Regions from separate parts of the Streptomyces sp. NPDC020801 genome, predicted to be linked through region 1. Evidence: riboswitches for the same ligand, from Rfam matches in the RefSeq annotation. Region 1 holds a riboswitch; each other region holds the start of a gene.
What was found. Region 1 has a riboswitch for cobalamin ahead of cobT (nicotinate-nucleotide--dimethylbenzimidazole phosphoribosyltransferase). Riboswitches for the same ligand answer to the same signal wherever they lie in the genome.

Region 1 (5,116 bases):
CACGGATTCACCGTCGAGGCCGTTCTCAACACCCACTTCCACGCCGACTTCCTCGCCGGCCACCTGGAAATGGCCGACCGCACCGGCGCCTGGATCGGCTACGGCCGCCGCGCCGAAGCCGAATACCCCATCCGGAAACTCGCCGACGGCGACCGCATCGGCCTCGGCGACGTCACCCTGCAGATCATGGAAACCCCGGGCCACACCCCCGAGTCGATCAGCATCCTCGTGTACGAGCACGCGGACGACGCCGTCCCCTACGGCGTACTCACGGGTGACGCCCTGTTCATCGGCGACGTGGGACGCCCCGACCTGCTGGCCTCACTCGGCGCGACCGCCGAGGAACTCGGCCGGATGCTCCACGACAGCGTCCAGCACAAGCTGATGGCCCTCCCCGACGGGGTGCGGGTCTTCCCCGCGCACGGCGCCGGATCGGCCTGTGGCAAGAACCTGTCCGCCCAGCGGCAGTCCACCGTCGGCGAGCAGCGCGCCACCAACTACGCCTGCCGTCCGATGAGCGAGGAGCAGTTCGTGGCCCTGGTGACCGCCGGACAGCCTTCCGCGCCCGCCTACTTCGCCTACGACGCCGTCCTCAACCGCAAGGAGCACGGCCTGTTCGACGCGGCCACCGTGTCACGGCCGCTGTCGGCCGCGGAGTTCACGCAGCGGCGGGCCGCCGGAGCGGTCGTCGTCGACGCCCGCTCCCCGCAGGACTTCGCCGCCGGGCATCTGCGCGGATCGGTCAACGTGCCCGCCGACGGGCGCTTCGCCGAACAGGCCGGCATGGTCGTCGGCCCCGAGGCGGAGATCGTGGTGGTCGCGCCGCAGGACCGTGAGGAGGAGATCCTCACCCGGCTGGCCCGGATCGGCTTCGACAAGGTGAGCGGCTACCTGCGCGAGCCCGAGGGGGCCTTTCCCGCCCTGGCCGGCGACATGCAGCAGGCGAGCCGACTGACCGCGCACGAACTGCGCCGGCTGCTGAACGGCGACGAGCCGCCGCTGGTCCTGGACGTGCGCAACACCGCCGAGCGCGAAGAGGGCTTCATCGACGGCTCCCTGCACATTCCGCTGGCCGAACTCGCCCGCCGCATCGACGAGATCCCGGCCGGCCGGCCGCTGGTCGTCCACTGCGCGGGGGGCCACCGCTCCTCCATCGCCGCAGCCCTGCTCAGGCACAAGGGCCGGACCGATGTCTCCGACCTGCTCGGCGGATACGGTGCGTGGCTGGCCGAGTCCGCGCCGGTCGACGCCTGACCCGGGCTGTTCCGGCCGGAGCAGTCCGGCCGGAACAGCGGACTCCGCGAGGTCGACACCGAGGCCCAGCCGGAACTGGCCGCGAGTTTCCGGATCTCCTCCATCCCGACCCTCATGGCCGTCCGCGACCGGACGATCCTGTACGCCCGGCCGGGTGCCCTGTCCCCGCAGGCACTGGAGGTGCTGATCACCAAGATCCGGGCCGAGGACATGGACGCGGTACGGCGTGAGGCCGCCGCGGGCACGGCCGGTGGCCGGTGGCCGGTGAGCCCATGCTCTTGCCGCCCGAATCGGGACCGTATAGTACCCCTGGGGGTATTTTTCAAGGAGTAGTCGTGGCGCTGGAGCTCGACGGCTCGGACCTGAAGTCCGTGCTGAACCGGCTGCGCCGCGCGCAGGGTCAGATCTCCGGCGCCATCCGGATGATCGAGGAGGGCCGTGACTGCGAAGACGTCGTCACGCAGCTCGCCGCCGCCTCCCGCGCCCTGGACCGCGCCGGTTTCGCCATCATCGCCACCGGTCTGCAGCAATGCGTGAGCGACATGGACGCCGGCCGGAAGAACGGCGAGGACACCGGCCAGATCCGCGCCAGGCCGGAGAGGCTGTTCGTGTCGCTGGCGTAGCACACCCGCCACCACCTCTGCTCCTTGCACACGGCCGCATCGGCTGCGTTCGACTTCATGTCGGCCTCGAAGCGGCCGGGATCGGCCGCACCCGCCGCGCCGGCGAGGGCGTCGGCCCGCACGCCGCGCCCCGGCGGGTGCTCGCGGGTGCGACCGGTGGCGTCAGCCGTCCTGGCCGGAGACTCCGGCGGAGTCGAAGGTGGCCATGTCACGCAGAGCGCGGACGGCCGCCTGCACCAGCGGAAGCGCCAGCGCGGCGCCGGTGCCCTCGCCGAGCCGCAGGCCCAGGTCGATCAGCGGGTGCAGTCCGAGGTGCCGCAGGGCGACGGCGTGCCCGGGTTCCGCCGAGCGGTGTCCGGCCACGCAGGCGGACAGGGCGTCCGGACACAGCGCGGCCGCGACCAGAGCGGCGGAGGTGGCGATCACGCCGTCCAGGATCACCGGGACTCTGCGGGCGGCGGCGCCGAGCACGAAGCCGGCGATCGCGGCGTGTTCCAGGCCGCCCACCGCCGACACCACTGCCACCGGGTCACGGGGATCGGGCCGGTGCAGCTCCAGCGCCGTGCGCACCACGCCCGCCTTGTGCCGGCGCGTCGCCTCGTCGATCCCCGCTCCGTGACCGGTGACCTCGTCCGGGTCCGCGCCGGTGAACGCGGCGACCAGCGCCGCGGACGCGGTGGTGTTGGCGATGCCCAGGTCGCCGGTGAGCAGGCAGCGGACGCCGTCGTCGACGAGCCGGTCGGCCACGGCGATGCCTGCCTCGATCGCCGTCACGGCCTCCTGCCGGGTCATCGCCGGGCCGCGCGTCATGTCCGCGGTCCCGCCCCGTACCCGGTGTCGCATCAGCCTGCCCGGAGCGGTGTCCCAGTCGGGCCCGGGAGTCGCCACACCCATGTCCACCACGACCACCTCGGCTCCGGTCTGCGCCGCCAGCGCGTTGACGGCGGCGCCCGAGGCCAGCAGGTTGGCGACCATCTGGGTCGTCACCTCCTGGGGCCAGTTGCTGACGTGCTGGGCGTGGACGCCGTGGTCGGCGGCGAAGACGGCCACCGCCGCGGGCTCCGGCATGGGCGGGGGGCAGTGGCCGGCCAGACCCGCCAGCCGGACCGACACCTCCTCCAGCAGCCCAAGCGACCCGGGCGGCTTGGTCAGGTGGTCCTGGCGGTCCCGGGCCGCGGCAAGGCCACCGGGATCCGCGGGAGCGATGGCCGCCAGGGTGCGCTCCAGCCGCGCGCCGGGTACGGGGGCGGTGGCAGGGCTGCCGTCGGAGAGAGCGGTGGCGTCGTCGGCGGGAGCGGGCACGGACGAGAGGCCGGGCGCGGACGAACGGGCCGGAACGGAACCGGAGGGTGGCATCACGAGGGAAACCTTCCGCTGTCGGCGGGTTTCCACGCCACCGTGACGGGCCGTGCCCGGGCGGAGAGTGCCTGGCTGCGGGACGGGCGGAATATCCTGGCTCCCGGATACCGGTACCCGGCCCGTACGGCCCGAGCACCGACGCCGGCTCCCGGCCTTCCCGGCCCCCGGCTCACGCCGGCTGCCAGTGGCCATCGGTGGGAGGCGGCTCCCCGGTCACAGTGGCGGGCCCGCCCCGGAGTTGGGCCGTGGGGCCCGCACCGGAGTTCCTCCGCATCCGTCGCCCGCATCCTGCCACACGCCGCGGCGGGCGAGCAGCCGCCCCCTGTCTTTTCGTGGCCCCGGCGCGCCGGGCCGGTCCGAGCGGCAGGTTCGGCGCGGAGCGAGCCGCCCGCGGTCCCCGCGACCGCGTACGAGCACGACCGGCCGCGTACGAGCACGACCAGCCGAGGACGAGCACGACCAGCCGAGGACGAGCAAGGCGCGCCGACTGCGTGGCGCGCCTTGCTCGTGACGTGGTTTCCGCCTCGTCAGTTCTCCGGCCGGCGTCCGCCGTGGCGGGTCACCGGTGCCGCGCCGTCGCCCGGGGCTAGGCGGCCCTGCCCGCCCCGGTCCTCGACCTGGCGGACGATCCGCCGCAGCCCCTGCGCGACGCTCCGGCACTCCTCGTCGCTGAGCCGCGCGGTCACGAACGTCTCCTCCTGGTCGAACTCCGGGAACACCCGCCGCATCAGCGCCTCTCCCTCCTCGGTGAGGCCGAGCAGCACGAGCCTGCGGTCGCAGGGGTGAACGGACCTTGTGAGGAGGCCCCTCCGCTCCAGCGTGCGCGAGATGCCGGTGAGCGTGCCCTTGGAGATGCGTGCCTCCTCGGCGATGTGCCGGGTCTCGGACTCGCCCCAGGTCCAGACGACCCAGAGCACCAGGAACGCCGTCCAGTTCAGCTCGGGGCCGCGCAGCACGGAGCTCTCCACGTGCTGCCGGACGGCGGAGGCGGCGCGAAGGATGTCGGCGACGACGGCCCGCTGGGCGCCGGGGGCCGTGACGCGGCAAGGGTGGGGCGCCCGCCTCGGGCCCGGTTCGGGCGAGCCGGCCTCCTCCGTACCGCCGCACCCACAACCGGCTTGCTCCTGCTGGTCGTTCACGTCCTGGCCCTCCTGGGCGGGCGCGTTCATGAGCGGCGTCTCCAACGGGTCATGGCCGACGACGCGGCCGGGCGGGGGCCGGAGGCGGCGATCCACGGCACCCGCCGGGCCGGTCAGATGCCAGCATCGCGGCCCCGCACCGCCCTCGCCTGGGCCGAATGGACCTGGTCACACGGTCCACTGGTCCCCCTCCGGCGGTCGGGCCAAGGGCCGAACAGCCGTACCGGGCACGGGATTCTGGCCTCACCGGCCCCCGCCCGGGGCCCACGGTGAGGCCGGGTTGCGCACTTCCAGCGGACCGGGGTGGTGTCGGCGCAGCTCGCGTTCCAGGCGCTGGTGGAGCGTGAACCAGGCGGCGGGGCAGCCGTTGCAGGCGCCGCCGAGGCGCACGGTGACGATTCCGTCGCGCACGTCGACGAGGTCGATGCGGCCGCCGTGGGAGCGGGCGAAGTCACCCACCGGCCCGGCGAGGACGTCGCGTGCCGCGGCGTACAGCAGTGCGTCGTCCCGGCGGGGGCCGGTGCCGGCGGGAAGGATCCAGCCGGTGGGGTCGTCGAGGGCGGCGTGCAGCGCGGTGCGCACCCGGGGTCCCTCCTGGGTCCAGTGGCGGTCCGTACCGAGGACGGTGACGACCGCGGCCGGCTCCACCGTGACCCCGGTGAGGGTGCCGTCGGCCAGGAGCGCGGCCAGCGGCGCGGGCACCCCGGCCGGCGGGCCGGTGCCGGTGAGGGTGCCGGCGGG
Region 2 (5,116 bases), on a different contig from region 1:
GTGGTCGTGGGCGTGCTGGTCACCGACGTGAGCCTGGACGGCAGCCACTGGCCGGTCGTGGTCATCGCCCTGACCGCGGCGTCGCTGGGCATGGGCGCCCTGTGGCTGTGGTGCCGCCGCCGCGGCTGAGGACGGCGCGGGAAGGGGCACCGGGCGCCGCCCCGGCGGTCACGCCATCCAGAAGAAGACCGCCGTCATCCGCTTCTCCTCCAGTGTGCGTCCGGAGTAACCGGTCGCGCTGTGCACGAGGTTGGCGTGGTAGAGCAGCAACCGGTTGGCCTTGTGCGGCACGCGGACGTCCTCCTCGAAGGCGTCCGGCGCCACGAACCGCGTACCGAGGGCCTCGACAAGGTTGTTGTGCGGGGCCTGCACGACGTTGCCGCCGAGCCGGCCACCCGGCAGGGACTGACGGTAGAAGCTGGTCCCGCAGTCCTTGGGCACCGAGGGGTTGAGGTACAGCACGGCCGCGTACCGGCACAGCGCCCGTGAGTCGGTGTGCGGCCTCGGCTCGCTCTCGCCCTCGCCGACCACCTGGACGCAGTTGTGGTTGAGGGTGCCGCCGCCGGGGGCCTGCTGCACCCGGAGTTCCTTCGCTCCTGTCGCCTTCCTCACCAGCCGTTCGACCCGGGCCAGTTCGGACGGCTCCAGGCCCGGCATGGTCCGCAGCCCGGGCCAGGTCTCCGAGGTGTACGGATACCCCTTGACCCAGTCGTCCTTGGCCAGACACCGCTCCCGTACGGCGTCCGCGTCGGGCAGGACGTCGTCGATGACCCAGTAGTCACGGCCCTTGGTGGGCTTGCGGTAGGGCAGGACGGGGAGCGCGGTGGGCACACCGCGGGGTTGTGGGGGCATACGGCCGAATCTAGGGCGGGCCCCTGCCAGAGCTCTCCCACGGCGCGGTCAACGTTGCGTCAACCTTCCCCGCACCTGCCAACACCCCGGCCGCCGCGACTTTTTACCCAATCAAAAGGTTGTTCCCGCTATCCGATCCGTACTCCTGTGCGTCCGAACCGCCCATGGGCGGGACACATGACCGGGCAGGAGGCACGGTGCGCTTTTCGCGGAACGCGACGGGAACTCTCTTCGTGGGCGGAGCTCTCAGCCTGACCCTGGTCGCGCTCGCCTATCCCAGCATGCTCGGAGTCACCAAGGTCTCCAGCGACCCCTCGCGCGTCATCGCGCAGACGCAGTGGGGGCCCCTGACGGAGGGTGACCGGGACTTCGTGGTGAAGGTGCGCGCGGCCGGGCTGTGGGAGTACCCCGTCGGTCAGATGGCCGTGAAGAAGGGCACCACCAAGGCGGTCGTGACCGCCGGACAGCACCTGATCGACGGGCACGCGGCGCTGGACGCCAGCTGCCGCAAGATCGCGCCGATGCTGAACATCACGCTGCCCAACTTGGCCAGCCCTCAGCAGCAGGGCTTCGTCAACACCCTCAACTCGGACAGCGGCAAGCAGTTCGACAACGACATGGCCAACATCCTGCGTGTGACGCACGGTTCGATCTTCAACACGATCGCGAAGATCCGCTCCACCACCAAGAACACCCTGGTACGCCAGCTCGCCAACCAGGCCAACGCCACCGTGCTCGACCACATCACGGTGATGGAGCAGACCGGACTGGTCAACTTCGACCAGGTGAACTTCCAGGAGACGACCCCGCCGAAGCTGCCCGACACCGACCTGACCCCGCCGCCCCCGCCCGCCGGCCAGCCGGAGGTGGTGCTCACCCCGCCGCCGAACGCCACGTCGAGCCCGCTGGTGATCGACGGCGGATCGAACCCGAATCCGAGCCCGAGCCCGACGGTGGGGTGAGCAGGTGGGGTGAGCAGGTGGGGTGAGCAGCAGGGAGGAAGGGCGAGGGGGCAAGGGCCAGGGAGGAAGGGCCGGGAGACAAAGGGCCGGGAGAGGAAGGACTCGTGGCCAGGTCAGTCACACGGTGGTGTCCGCCTCCAGCCGGCTCGCCGCCAGTGGCGCACTGCTCAGCAGCGCCTCCCCCGGGAGCGGAACCGCGCTGCCGGAGAGGTTGGTGACGCACCGCCGGCCCGCACAGCGGGCGAAGGCCGGCACACCCTCGGGGGTGTCCTCCAGCCAGGGGGCCGGCTTGCCGCCGGTCAGCCGCAGTGCTTGAGCAGCGCGGCGACCTCCGCGTCCACCACCCGGTACCGCACCACGCGGCCCTCCTTCTCCCCCGTCACGACCCCCGCCGCCCGCAGCAGCCGCAGGGCCTGCGAGACGGCGGGGTCGTTCATGCCGGTGGCGATCGCGAGGTCGGAGACGGCGAGGGGCCCGGTGCGGTGCAGAGCCAGCAGGAGTGCCAGCCGCCGGGGGTCGGCGAGCAGGGAGAAGCGGTCGGCCCAGGTGCGTACGTGACCGGGTTCGCCGATCGCGGCGATGGCGTCGCAGACCCGGTGGCCGTCGATCGTACGGCGGCCTGCGCGGTCGGCCGGGACGAGATGCATGCCGCCATCCTCGCAGGCCACTTCTGTGATCTTCCATACCTGCGCAGGTATGCAGCTATGCAGGGAAGCGCTCGCACCTCTACGGTTGGCGGGCCGTGGTGTTCGGGAAGCCGGTGACGGCCCCTCAGGGGGTCCATGCCGGAGCGGCCCTCGCCACTGTGATCGGGGAGTTCCGGGCCCACGTCCCGCAAGGGGCAGCCACTGGCCGTCGTGCGACGGCCGGGAAGGCGGACCGGGAACGCACGACCCGTAAGCCAGGAGACCGGCCACGGCAGCTCACGAAGTGATCCACGAGGTGCTGGAGCGTGAAGACCGGATGGCCCTGCCCGACCCTGCCCACAAGACGTCCTTCCGCTGGCGGCGCGAGGACACCCTGAAGACCGCGGGCCTGATGGCGGTGATCACCGCACTGCACGTCGTCGCCTTCGGCATCCTGTTCCTGCTCGTCGTCCCCGAGCACTACCAGGTGGGGACGAAGGCCTTCGGCATCGGCCTCGGCGTCACCGCCTACACCCTCGGCGTACGGCACGCCTTCGACGCCGACCACATCGCCGCCATCGACAACACCACCCGCAAGCTGATGGCGGACGGCAAGCGCCCGGTGTCGGTCGGCTTCTGGTTCGCCCTCGGCCACTCCAGCGTGGTCGTGGTGCTCGCCCTGCTGATCGCTGGCGGCACCTCGCTGGCCGGCAAGGTCATGAACGAGGGCTCGCGCACCCACCAGGTGCTCGGCTTCATGGGGACGACGATCGCCGGTACCTTCCTCTACCTCATCGCCGCCCTCAACCTGGTCGCCCTGCTCGGCATCCTGAAGGTCTTCCGGTCCATGCGGGCCGGTACGTACGACGAGACGGAACTCGAACAGCACCTGGACTCGCGGGGCTTCATGAACCGCTTCCTCGGCCGTCTCACCAGGTCGATCTCCCGGCCCGGTCAGATGTACCCGCTGGGCTTCCTGTTCGGGCTCGGCTTCGAGACGGCCACCGAGGTCACGCTGATGGTGATGGCGGGCTCGGGCGCGGCGGCCGGACTGCCCTGGTACGCGATCCTGTGCCTGCCGCTGCTGTTCACCGCGGGCATGTGCCTGTTCGACACCCTCGACGGCACCTTCATGAACTTCGCCTACCAGTGGGCGTTCTCCAACCCGGTCCGCAAGGTCTTCTACAACCTGACCATCACCGGCCTGTCCATCGCCGTCGCCTTCTTCATCGGCACCATCGAGCTGGTCGGCGTGGTGCGCGACAAGCTCGACCTGCGTGACGACCTGACCGGCTGGATCGCGGGCCTGGACCTCGACAACGTGGGCTACGTCATCGTCGGCCTGTTCGTCGCGGTGTGGGCGGCGGCACTGACGTACTGGAAGGTGGCGAAGGTGGAACAGCGGTGGGCGGTCCGGTCCGCCGACACCACCTAGGAGCGCCCCTCCTGGGACCCCCGGGAGCGCCCCTCCCGGGACCACCCCTTCCGGACACCCTCGACGGTGGCCAGGTACAGCCTCACGTACCGCTCGGCGTCGATGTCCAACGCCACGTCGAGCAGCGGCTGTTCGCGCGCCTCGCCGTGCAGCTCCGCCTCGCCGGGGCGGGGGCGGCGGTCGACCACCGTCTGACCCCGTGCCGGGCCCGGCGCGAGGTTCACCTCCACCGGCAACCGGTGCGTGGTCAGCCCCACGGGGTCGGCGACCGAGCAGACCGCGCCCGCGTCGCCGAGGCCGCCGGAGGCGTCGCCGAGTTCGTCGGACGGGGCGTTGTAGGTCGCCGGGTCGCGGTGGGACAGCAGGCGCCCGGCGAGGCGCGCGCCGGGCTCCGCGCTCTCCCGCAACCGCCGCACATCCGCGGCCGGGACGACCACCCGCTCGAACACGTCGAGTCCGTACATGGTGATCGGTACCCCCGCGGTGAGCAGGACCGCCGCCGCCTCCGGGTCGTGCCAGACGTTGAACTCGGCCACCGCCGTGGCGTTCCCGGTGGCCACCGCGCCGCCCATGAAGACGATCCGCTCGATGTTGCCGGTCACTTCGGGATGCGTGCGCAACAGCAGCGCGATGTTCGTCAGGGGAGCCGTCGGGATCAGGGTGACCGGACGGGGGGAGGCGAGGATCTCCCGGCGCAGCAACGCCACCGCATGCACGTCGAGGGGCCGGCGGGCCGGCGCGGGCAGGCCGAGATCGCCCATGCCGTCGTGGCCGTGCACGTGGTGGGCGTTGCGGGCGGGCTCGATCAGCGGGCGCTCGGCGCCCCGCGCGACGGGGACGTCGCCGGCGCCCGCCTGTTCCAGGACGGTCAGGGTGTTGCGCACCACCTGGTCCACGTCCGTGTTCCCGGCGACACAGCTGACCGCGCGCAGGTCCAGATCCGGGTGGCGCACGGCGAAGAGCAGGGCCAGAGCGTCGTCGACGCCGGTGTCGCAGTCGATGATCACGGGAATGGGCTGACCGGTCACGCGGGACTCCTTCCGTCACAGCGACCCTAAGCGTCGGGGCCACAGCGCGGCGGCGCGCGATGCCGCGCCCCGCCGCCCTCCGCCGGGCTCCCCGATCACCACCCGGGCGGGCGTGCACCGGGGTCCTCCTCGCCGGAGGGGGCGGGGGACCCGGGGACGGCGAAGGGCGCGCCTCAGCGGCCGGACGGAAGCGACGGGCCGGGCGCGGGCGCG
Region 3 (5,116 bases), on a different contig from region 1:
CCGTGACCGGCACGCCGACCCTACAGCTTGCTCATCTTGGCGTACGGACTCATGATCCGCTTCTGCGCGGAACCGAAGTTCACAAGCACTGCGATCCCGTCCTCGATGCCGATCACCCGGCCGAGGCCGTACATGTCGTGTGTGACCCGGTCGCCGATGGCGAAGTGCTTGGGAGGCGGCGCGACCGGGGCCTTGAAGGGGCTGGTGGGCAAATAGCGCTTGGGTGCGGCTGGCTTTGTCATTGCCACCAGTATGCGCCTGCGCGTATCCGTTCGCTGCGGCCGTGCTCCTTTACTGTTCGGCCCACGCCCGGACGGCGAGCACCGCCTCAGGGGAGAGGCCGCGGACCCATGCCGCTGACCTGCGGATTCAATGCCCGGGTGGAGGGCTTCCCGCCCTGATGCGTGCTGAATCCGTTACGAGGGGAGTCCGTACTGCCCTGAGTCGTACTGCCCCGCCTCAGGCGCCGGCGGCCGTCACCACGGCGTCCGTGGCGAAGCCCAGCAGGAGGCCGAGCAGGATGCACCAGGTGGTGAGGGTCTTCAGCCCGGTCCTGCGGGCCACTGCCAGCAGTTCGATGACGACGTAGAGGATCGAGCCGGCGGCGAGGCCGAGGAAGGCGATCGACAGGGTGTCATTGACCAGGTGCTGGCCCACCAGCGTGCCGACGAAGGTGGGGCCGCCGCCGATCAGGCCGAGCCACAGCAGGGTGAGCCAGGAGGGGCGTTCGCCCTCGGCGGCCAGGGGGGCGACGATGCCGAAGCCCTCGGTCGCGTTGTGCAGGCCGAAGCCGATGATCAGCAGGACGGCCAGGGAGATCTCGCCCTGGGCGGCGGAATTGCCGATGGCCAGGCCCTCGGCGAAGTTGTGCAGGCCGATGCCGGTGGCGATCATCAGGGCGAGTGAGCCTGCCTGGCTGCGGGCTTTCGGCGCCAGCTCGGCGGTGGCGGCAGCCCCTGGCCCGGCCGGCCGTGCGGCCGCGGCCCGGCGGCGGGCGATCCAGGCGTCGTAGTGCACGAGTCCGGCGAGCCCGACGGCCAGACCCGCGGCGAGGGTGAAGCCGCCCGAGGCGACGGTTCCCCAGTCGTGCTTGCTCAGCGCCTCGTCGACGGGCTCCCAGGCATGGGTCAGCACATCCCACACGAGGAAGATCAGGATGCCGATCGCGACGGCGTTCAGGCCGGCCCTGAGGCGAGGTGTGGGTGTGCGGAGACGGCCGATGGGGAGGCCGAGGTAGATGGTGAAGCCTGCGATGGCGCCGAGCAGGGCGATGTTGGCGCTGGACATGGGGACTCCGGTCTGACGTGCATGGAAAGCGCACAGAAAGTAAACCAGGCAAGGCTTACCTAATAAGGCTACCGGGTCGCCCTTCCGGAAAGCTTGGCGAAGTCATTACCGGAGGCGCTGGCGAGTCTGGTTGCCTCCGGCCTCGGCTGATCCCCCGTTTCCGGTCGGCGGGCCGACGACGTCCTTGCCCGTCCAGCGAAATGCCGCGGCCGACGTCCTCCCGGAAGCCGTGCCGGCCGCCCGGTGCGATGCCGCGATGATCCTTCAGCCGCAGCCGCAGCCGCAGCCGCTGCCGCTGCGGTCGGCGCCGCGGTCACCGTCCCCGTCGTGGTCGTGGTCGTGGTCGTGGCCTTGGTCGCGGTCACCGTCCCCATCGCGGTCGCGGTCGCGGTCACGGTCGCCGTCCCCGTCCCCGTCGCGGTCGCCGCCCTCGCCGGCCCGCTCGACCGGCCTGCCGAGTGCCAGGTTCCAGCGGTCGGCGCGGCCGCTGAACTCGGCCACGCGCAATGGCGCCACGTCGATCCGCCAGAAGGCCGGCTCCGGCGCTCCCAGCACCCGGACGGTCGCGGCTCGTACGACCTCCGGTTCGACAACGGCGACCGTCCGGCCGGGGAAGTGGGCGGCTTCGTCCAGCCATGCCGCGACCCGTTCGCACAGCTCGTGCACCGACTCCCCGCCGTGCGGGGCGGATGCCGGGTCGGTCAGCCACCGGGCCACCGCCTCCGGCTCGGCTGCCGCCACCTCGTCGAGCGTTCGGCCGCGCCAGCGGCCCATGTCGAGGCCGGCCAGTTCCGATGCGTCGTCGGCGTCGAGGCCGAGCGCGGCCGCCGTCTGCCTGCAGCGCACGGTGGGGGAGACAAGCGCACGGCCGGCGCGCGGGAGGACGCCCGCCGCTGTTCGGGCATGTGCCGCCCCGGCCGGGTCAAGTGGGCACCCTTCGTCGAAGCGGACCTCCCGCAGGGCTGCGTTCATAGCTGGTGAGATCAACATCACTCGGCTGGTCACAAGCTCACTCTCGTGGTCGACAGCCCTGCCCCCGCAGGGAATTCACAGAGAACGGCGGCCTGAGGGGCTCCCGTTCGCGCCCCCGTGCGCCCTTGGCCGCACCTGCACTTCGCGGTACCTTCTCGGCGAAACCGACGACGGATCGCGGAAGCCGGTGGGAATCCGGCACGGTCGCGCCACTGTAAGCCCCCACGACACATCTGCGTTGTGTGGTGGGCAAGTCAGACCCGCGCCGTCGTCCTGTGCACCACCGAGACGGGACGCGAGTTCCCCAGGAGGTCCTGCCATGGCGCAGTCTGCCGTCCAGCCCAGCGCTACCCCCACCGCCATCCCCGCCAAGCTGCCGATCGGTGCGATCGCCCCCTGGGCGGTCTTCTTCGGCATCCTGATGCTGGTCCTGCTCTACTTCGTCGGCGCCGAACAGGGCGCCACCTCCGTGATGTCCGGCGAGAACGTGCACGAGTGGGTGCACGACGCCCGGCATCTGCTCGGCTTCCCCTGCCACTGACGACGGGGAAGAAACCCAGCGGCCCATGAACTCGGCAACCGTCCGAAATCTGCTGGTGCGTGGCATGCTCGCGGGACTCGCCGCGGGCCTTCTCGCCCTCGCCGTCGCCTACTTCCTCGGCGAGCCGCGCGTCGACTCGGCCATCGCCTACGAAGAGGCGCACTCCCACGAACACGGCATGGAGGTCGTCAGCCGCACGATGCAGTCCACCGGCGGCCTGGCCACCGGTGTGCTCGTCTACGGCGTCGCGTTCGGTGGCATCGCCGCCCTCGCGTACTGCTTCGCCCTCGGCCGGATCGGTCGCTTCGGGCCGCGCGCCAGTGCGCTGCTCCTCGCGGCGGCCGGCCTGATCGCCGTGTATGTCGTGCCCTTCCTGAAGTACCCCGCCAACCCGCCGTCCGTCGGCGACCCCGGCACCATCGGCAGACGCACCACCCTGTACTTCCTGATGATGCTGCTCAGCGTGCTGCTGGCGATCGCCACGGTGATCCTCGGCAAGCGCCTCGCCCCGCGCCTGGGCAACTGGAACGCGACGGTCGCGGCGGGGGCGTTCTTCGTCCTGGCCATCGGGTCGGCATACGTCTTCCTTCCGGCCGTCAACGAGGTCCCGAAGGACTTCTCGGCCACCCTGCTCTGGCAGTTCCGCTTGTCGGCCCTGGCCGTCCAGCTGACCCTGTGGACCGCCTTCGGGCTCGTCTTCGGGCTGCTGGCCGAGCGGGTGCGGGCCCCGAAGGCTGCGGGAGAGCCGACTGTGAAGGGGGCGAGTGCCGGGGCAGGAGCGACACCGGTTCCACGCTGACGACCTTCCTCGACCTGCCAGCCCTGCCCGCGACGGGAAAGTCGACTGCAAGGGGCCGCGGGAGCGCCACGAGAAGATCGACCCCATGGACGACAAGAGGGGCGCGCCCGTGATGGGCGCGTCCCCTTGTGTCGCTGCCGCGACCGCTACTGGAGCACGATGACCACGAAGGGCCCGTTGTCGAAGCGGTGATCGAAGCGGTGATCGAAGCGGTGGTCGAAGCAGAATCCGGGGTGGTCGAAGCAGAACCCGCGGTGGTCGAAGCGGAACCCACCGTGGTCGAAGCAGCGCGAGTCCTCGTGGTCGAAGCACACGCTGGTGGTCACATGAGTGTGCGCGGCAGGGGCTGCTGCTGCGGCCGTGCCTGCTGCGCCGATCGCAGCGCCGCCGGCCATCAGAACGCCGGCCGCGGACGCGGCGACGAGACGCCGCACGCGTTGTGCTCGCATGGCGGATACACCCTTCCTTCCATCGTCTCGCGCGACTCTCAGCGACACGAGTTGTACGGCCGCAGCCGCAGGGAGGAAGCGGCATGATCGCAGGCGTCGCCCCGTGCATGGGGGGAACTTCCCGCATCCAGGATCCCCGCTGCACGGGAACCGGCCGACCAGGGACGTATCCCCGGACTGCAGCCCTACTTCCCATACGTCGGCGGCCCTCTTTTGGATTGCCGATCCGGCGGGAAAACCGCGACAGGACAGCGGGGGCGGGGGCGTCCCGACGCCGTAGTAGAGGACCTTCACGCCGCTGCCTCGGCGTACGGCAACGCGTGTCGCAGGTGGTCGGCGTACTTCTCGGCACCGCCCTCGCGGAAACGCGGCAGGTTGAGCACGACCACCGGCTCGCCGGGCCACTCGGCCACAAAGCGTTCGATGTCCTGGAGGTCCGGATCGATCTTCATCGCCGAGCCTTCCCTTCGTTCCCCGTGGCCACACGGCAGCTCGTGCCGGGCACAGGTTCTATTGCCGGGCTAGGTGCGCGCGCATCTCGCTTTCCGGGTCGGTGATGAGCTCGCCCGACAAGTCCATGGTCACGGTGTGGATCTCGCCCGTGAAGTGGAAGGGCGAGGAGTAGTCGGCCGTCACGGGCGGACCGGGGTTGGCTCCGCAGGTCAGGCCGCCCGGGTTGAACATGATGGGCGTGGTCACCGGGAAGTCCGCCGCCGCGACGAGGTGACGATCGATGTAGAGCTCGGCACGGCCCGGGGCTCCCTTGCCGGCCGCGAGGTCGGGCTTGCCGGTGGGCTCGAATTCGAAGCGGAGCTCGTGGCGCCCCGTGGGTATCGGGTCCGAAGAGGACACGGTGTGCAGACTCCGGCCGACGTAGTTGTGGGTGTAGCGAAGCCTGCCGTCGCTGATGTAGAAGGACCATCCGCCGGCGCTCGTTCCCTGGCTGATCAGTACGCCCTCGGCGCCGTCGGCGGGTATCCCCACATCGGCGGTGATGCTGTGCGGGCGGTTGAGTACCCGGGGGGCGACGGCCGAAGTCAGCGTCTGCGTGCCGGGCCGGAAGGTGTA
Region 4 (5,116 bases), on a different contig from region 1:
CCGCTCAGCTCATGGGCCCGGTAGAAGAGCACGCCGATGGTCGGGCGGCCGCGGGCGAAGGGACGCTCGCCGTGGACGCCGTACTCGGGCATCTTCTGCGGCTCGGTGAATCCCTCTCCCGTCAGCAGCACGGTGTCGGACAGGAACCGCGCGAGTTCGGTGAGGTTGGCGGGACCGCCCTCGACGAGGTACCTGAGTGCTTCGGCGACGACACCGGCCGGCACGGACGACTCGGCCATCAACTCCGCGTCCGGGACGGTCTCTCCACCGAGCAGCACGGTCGGGATGCCGGAGGCCTTCAGGGCGGCCAGCCCGTCCTCCCAGGCACGTTTGCCGCCGAGCAGCCGTACGACGGCGAGGTCCGCGCCGTCGAGCAGTGCGGGCAGCTCGGCCCGCACGTCCACGCGGGTCGGGTTGCCGATCCGGTAGGAGGCGCCGGAGGCACGGGCCGCCAGCAGATCGGTGTCGGCGGTCGACAACAACAACACTGTGCTCATGCGGGCGCTCCCGGTGGAATGAAGGGCAGTCCTTGCGGCGCGCCCGACTCGATGAGCCGCCAGAGCGCGTCCGTGTCCGCGTGCTGTTCGATCAGGTCGCCGAGCCGGTCGAGCTGCGCCTCGCGCAGCGCGGCGAACGACGTGTCGGGGGCGGGTACGAAGCGGCGGCCCGCGGTGGCCGCCACCTCGCGCAGGAAGGCCCGCCGGAAACCGTCCGACTCCAGCGAGCCGTGCCAGTGCGTGCCCCAGACGGAGCCGGCCCGGCAGCCGTCGAGGAAGGGGACCCCGCCGGTGACCTCGGCGATCCCGTGGTGGATCTCGTAGCCCTCGACCCGCTCGCCCAGGGCCTCGCCGGCCGGCCGGGTCAGGGTCTTCTCCCGGGCGAACCGGACCCGTACCGGCAGCAGTCCGAGCCCGTCGACGTGCCCGCGCCGGCTCTCGACCTCGTCCTCGATGTGCTCGCCGAGGATCTGGAAGCCGCCGCAGACGCCGAGCACGGGCCGCCCCTCGGCAGCCCTGCGCCGCAGCGCCTCGGCCAGTCCCCGCTCCCACAGCCAGTCCAGCGCCCGGACCGTGCCCCGGGTCCCCGGCACGACCACGAGGTCCGCGTCGGCCAGTTCCTCGGGCCGGTCCACGAAGCGCACGACGACGCCCGGTTCGGCGGCCAGCGCGTCCACGTCCGTGAAGTTGGACATCAGCGGAACGGCGCAGACGGCGACCCGCAGGACTTCCTCGCCGACGGGGGCGCTGACTTCGGACTCCCGCACGGTGCCCCGCAACGGCACCCTCCCCCAGGCTCTCAACGGCGTTCGAGCAGGTGGGACCCCCATCCCGTCCTCCTCGTCGATGCCGAGCCCGTGCCGGAACGGCAGGACGCCGTAGGTACGCCGCCCGGTGAGCCCGTGCAGCATGTCGAGGCCGGGTTCGAGGAGGGAGACATCGCCCCGGAACTTGTTGACGAGGAACCCGGCGACCAGTTCCTGGTCCTCGGGGGAGAGCAGGGCGACGGTGCCGAAGAAGGAGGCGAAGACGCCGCCGCGGTCGATGTCGCCGACGACGAGCACGGGCAGCCGCGCGTTCCGCGCGATTCCCATGTTGACGATGTCGGTCCGGCGCAGATTGATCTCCGCCGGGCTGCCCGCCCCCTCACAGATCACCGCGTCATACGTGCCCCGCAACTCGGCGAGGCAGTCCAGCACGGTCCCGAGGAGCCCCTGCTGACGGCCGCCGTGGTAGCCGCGCGCGCTCAACTCGCCGACCGGCCTGCCCAGCAGCACCACCTGGCTGCTCTGCTCGCCGCCCGGCTTGAGCAGCACCGGGTTCATCAGCGCGGTGGGCTCGATCCGGCAGGCCTGGGCCTGCATGGCCTGCGCCCGCCCGATCTCGGCGCCCTCGCGTGTGACGAACGAGTTGAGGGACATGTTCTGCGCCTTGAAGGGCGCGACCTTGACCCCCTGCCGCACCAGCCACCGGCAGATCCCGGCCGTGACGACGCTCTTCCCGGCGTCGGAGGTGGTGCCGGCGACGAGCAGCCCGCCGCTCATGAGGTACGTCCCTTCGTCCGACGGTTGCAAAGGAGCCTGGCGACGGCGCACGTGCCGAGCGCGAGCCAGCTCACGCGCCGGGAGAGCCGTACGGCCCGTTCGATGTCACCCACCTGGACTGCACGCCCGGGGCTGTTGAGCACCGGCCGGTGCTCCACACGCCCCCCGTACGACAACGTGCCCCCCAGCCGCACCCCGAGCGCCCCCGCGAACGAGGCCTCGACCGGCCCGGCGTTGGGGCTCGGGTGCTTGGCGGCGTCGGCGCGCCAGGCCCGTACGGCGCCTCGCGGATCAGGACCCGCCACGGCCGCCGCGGCGGCGGTGAGCCGTGCCCCCGGCCAGCCCGCGAGGTCGTCGAGCCGGGCGGAGGCCCAGCCGTAGCGGCGGTGGCGCGGGGACTTGTGGCCGACCATGGCGTCGAGGGTGTTGACGGCCCGGAACCCGAGCAGCCCCGGCACACCGGCGACGGCGCCCCACACCAGCGCGCCCACCACCGCGTCGGAGGTGTTCTCGGCGACGGACTCCACGACGGCCCGGGCGATCGAGTCGGCGTCCAGGGCCTGCGGGTCGCGCCCGCACAGATGGGGCAGTCGCGCCCGGGCGCCGGCCACGTCCCCGGCCTCCAGCGCCCGCCCGATCGCGCGCGCCTCCCGCCCGAGCGAGGTCCCCCCGACGACGGCCCAGGTGGCGGCGGCGGTCAGGGCGGCGGAGGCGGTACGGGAGGGGCGTACGGCGGACGCGGCGAGCGCGGCCGACGACACGACGCCCCCGACGCACACCGCGGTGTGCAGGGCGCCCCATCCGCGGTGGTCCCGCCACAGCGCGCGTTCCACGGCGCCCGCGGCCCGCCCGAACGCGGCGACCGGGTGCCCGCGGCGTGGATCGCCGAGGAGCAGGTCACCGAGGAGGCCGGCGGCGGCGCCGTACGCGAAGACGCGATCGGCACCCATCGGTTCAGCCGACCGTGGGGCCGGGCAGAGCGTCGCTGTTGAACCTCGGTCGGCAGCCGCGCATGGCGATATGTCCTCACTCAGGGTGTCCACGCCCTGGTTCGACTAGACCGGCGGTGAGAGTTCCTGGCTCCCGGGGATGTTCTTCCCCGGTCACAGTGGCGGGACCGCGCCGGACTCGCACCGGCTTCCTCTCCTGCCGCCGTAGATGGCTCCGGCAGTCCACCACGCCCGCGAACACCCGTCAACTTGCCGTTGACCTGCGAAGCGGTACTGAGATGAGGCCCACACCGCCGATGTGAAAAGCCCGCCCTGCCCGGTCCGCCGGGGCGGCGGTCGGGCAGGGCGGGCGGTGAGGTGCGAGGAGCCGCGAGCGGGTGCTCGGACAGGTGCTCGGGCCGGCGCTCGGGCTCGGGCCGTGGCCGTGATCGGTGTCAGGCCTTGGCCATGATCAGGTAGATCCCGTAGGCCACCGCGGCGGCGCACGCGGCGAAGCAGACGTATGCGCCGGTGACCGCGAGTGCCCCGCCGCCGCTGCCCTGGGTGACGGCACGCTCCCGGCGGGAGAGGCCGGCGATGCCCAGGGTGAACAGGGCCACGAGGCCCACGGTGACGCCGAGGCTGACGCCGAAGACGGAGCCGAGGGCTGCCCAGTCGATCTTCATGGTGATGCTTCCTTCGGTAACCGGGTCGGGCTCAGACGGCGGCGGCCGGCGGGACCGCCTGGGCGGCCGTGTGCGCCGGGTCGGCGCCGGGCGCGGTCGCCGGGGCGGGGATCGTGGCCGCGAGGTCCTCCGTCGCCGGGGCGGCGGCCTCGGTCACGGGAGCCGCCGGGGGCGGGGACACGGCGGCGATGGCCTGGGTGACCACGCCGGCCGGCTCCTCGGCCTCGTTGACGTTGGTGTGGTCGACGACCTGACGCCGGGAGAGCTTCCAGATCCCGGCGCTCGCGGTCACCAGGAACACGGCGACCAGCGCGGTGCCCCAGTCGCCGAGGGCCGTCACGGCCTCCGCGCCGGCGCCGACCAGGGCCGCGGCCGGCAGCGTGAGCACCCAGGCGACGGCCATCCGGGTGGCGGTGGACCAGCGGACCACGCCGCCCTTGCGGCCCAGACCCGCGCCCATCACCGAGCCGGAGACGACGTGCGTGGTGGAGAGCGAGAAGCCGAGGTGGGAGGAGGCCAGGATGGCCGTGGCCGCGCTGGTCTGGGCCGCGAAGCCCTGCTGCGGCTGCAGGTCGGTCAGGCCCTTGCCCATGGTGCGGATGATGCGCCAGCCGCCGATGTAGGTGCCGAGCGCGATGGCCAGGCCCGCGGACAGGATGACCCAGGTGGGAGGGTTGGAGCCGGGGGCGATGGCGCCGCCGGCGATCAGGGCGAGGGTGATGACGCCCATCGTCTTCTGCGCGTCGTTGGTGCCGTGGGCCAGCGAGACCAGGCCCGCGGAGGCGACCTGGCCGGCCCGGTGGCCCTTCTCGGCCGCCTTGCCGTCCGACTTCCGGCCGATGGTGTACGACAGCCTGGTCGAGACCATGGCCGCGATGCCCGCGACGACCGGAGCGGCGACGGCGGGGAGCAGCACCTTGGTGACGAGCACGTCGCCGTGCACCGCGCCGAAGCCGGCGGAGGCGATCGCCGCACCGATCAGGCCGCCCATGAGGGCGTGCGAGGAACTGGACGGAAGCCCGACCAGCCAGGTCAGCAGGTTCCAGAGGATCGCGCCGACCAGGGCGGCGAAGATGACCTCGGGACGGATGCCGGTCTCGTCGACGAGACCCTTGGAGATCGTGTTCGCGACCTCCACCGAGAGGAAGGCGCCCACCAGGTTGAGCGCGGCGGACATGGCCACCGCGACCTTGGGCTTGAGCGCGCCGGTCGAGATGGTCGTGGCCATCGCGTTGGCGGTGTCGTGGAAACCGTTCGTGAAATCGAACGCAAGTGCGGTTATCACCACAATCGCGAGGATCAGCGAGAAGCTTTCCATTTACCCAGGCAATCGTTCGAGGTCATTGGCTGGTCGAACGTACGTAACGTGGGTGAACGGAAGATGAACTGAGGCGGTCTTCGTGGTGTCCGTTCCGGTGGCCGGCGGCCGGCCGTGGACCGGCCGCCGGCTCAATCCCGCT

Region 2: it holds a riboswitch for cobalamin, as region 1 does, so the genes downstream of both, ACH4UM_RS15830 (HoxN/HupN/NixA family nickel/cobalt transporter) here and cobT (nicotinate-nucleotide--dimethylbenzimidazole phosphoribosyltransferase) in region 1, are expected to answer to the same signal.
Region 3: it holds a riboswitch for cobalamin, as region 1 does, so the genes downstream of both, ACH4UM_RS35285 (CbtB-domain containing protein) here and cobT (nicotinate-nucleotide--dimethylbenzimidazole phosphoribosyltransferase) in region 1, are expected to answer to the same signal.
Region 4: it holds a riboswitch for cobalamin, as region 1 does, so the genes downstream of both, ACH4UM_RS30545 (cobalamin biosynthesis protein) here and cobT (nicotinate-nucleotide--dimethylbenzimidazole phosphoribosyltransferase) in region 1, are expected to answer to the same signal.

What each region holds. Positions count from the first base shown of each region.
Region 1 is NZ_JBIRST010000005.1:112,542-117,657, reverse strand. Features, by position in the region: gene ACH4UM_RS12560 (rhodanese-like domain-containing protein) at 1-1,254, shown strand, start outside; gene ACH4UM_RS12555 (metal-sensitive transcriptional regulator) at 1,590-1,877, shown strand; gene cobT (nicotinate-nucleotide--dimethylbenzimidazole phosphoribosyltransferase) at 2,040-3,233, opposite strand; cobalamin riboswitch at 3,323-3,505, opposite strand; gene ACH4UM_RS12545 (MarR family winged helix-turn-helix transcriptional regulator) at 3,764-4,405, opposite strand; gene ACH4UM_RS12540 (NifU family protein) at 4,619-5,116, opposite strand, start outside.
Region 2 is NZ_JBIRST010000006.1:383,360-388,475, reverse strand. Features, by position in the region: gene ACH4UM_RS15855 (hypothetical protein) at 1-129, shown strand, start outside; gene ACH4UM_RS15850 (DUF6445 family protein) at 169-852, opposite strand; gene ACH4UM_RS15845 (DUF4142 domain-containing protein) at 1,086-1,814, shown strand; gene ACH4UM_RS15840 (hypothetical protein) at 1,932-2,069, opposite strand; gene ACH4UM_RS15835 (ArsR/SmtB family transcription factor) at 2,114-2,461, opposite strand; cobalamin riboswitch at 2,541-2,747, shown strand; gene ACH4UM_RS15830 (HoxN/HupN/NixA family nickel/cobalt transporter) at 2,778-3,875, shown strand; gene ACH4UM_RS15825 (nucleoside hydrolase) at 3,872-4,903, opposite strand.
Region 3 is NZ_JBIRST010000025.1:56,327-61,442, reverse strand. Features, by position in the region: gene ACH4UM_RS35300 (CarD family transcriptional regulator) at 21-242, opposite strand; gene ACH4UM_RS35295 (ZIP family metal transporter) at 460-1,287, opposite strand; gene ACH4UM_RS35290 (histidine phosphatase family protein) at 1,552-2,259, opposite strand; cobalamin riboswitch at 2,388-2,544, shown strand; gene ACH4UM_RS35285 (CbtB-domain containing protein) at 2,579-2,800, shown strand; gene ACH4UM_RS35280 (CbtA family protein) at 2,826-3,599, shown strand; gene ACH4UM_RS35275 (hypothetical protein) at 3,746-4,048, opposite strand; gene ACH4UM_RS35270 (hypothetical protein) at 4,339-4,500, opposite strand; gene ACH4UM_RS35265 (arylsulfatase) at 4,559-5,116, opposite strand, start outside.
Region 4 is NZ_JBIRST010000018.1:58,336-63,451, reverse strand. Features, by position in the region: gene cobN (cobaltochelatase subunit CobN) at 1-497, opposite strand, end outside; gene ACH4UM_RS30550 (cobyric acid synthase) at 494-2,041, opposite strand; gene ACH4UM_RS30545 (cobalamin biosynthesis protein) at 2,038-2,991, opposite strand; cobalamin riboswitch at 3,091-3,234, opposite strand; gene ACH4UM_RS30540 (hypothetical protein) at 3,426-3,656, opposite strand; gene ACH4UM_RS30535 (anion permease) at 3,688-4,974, opposite strand.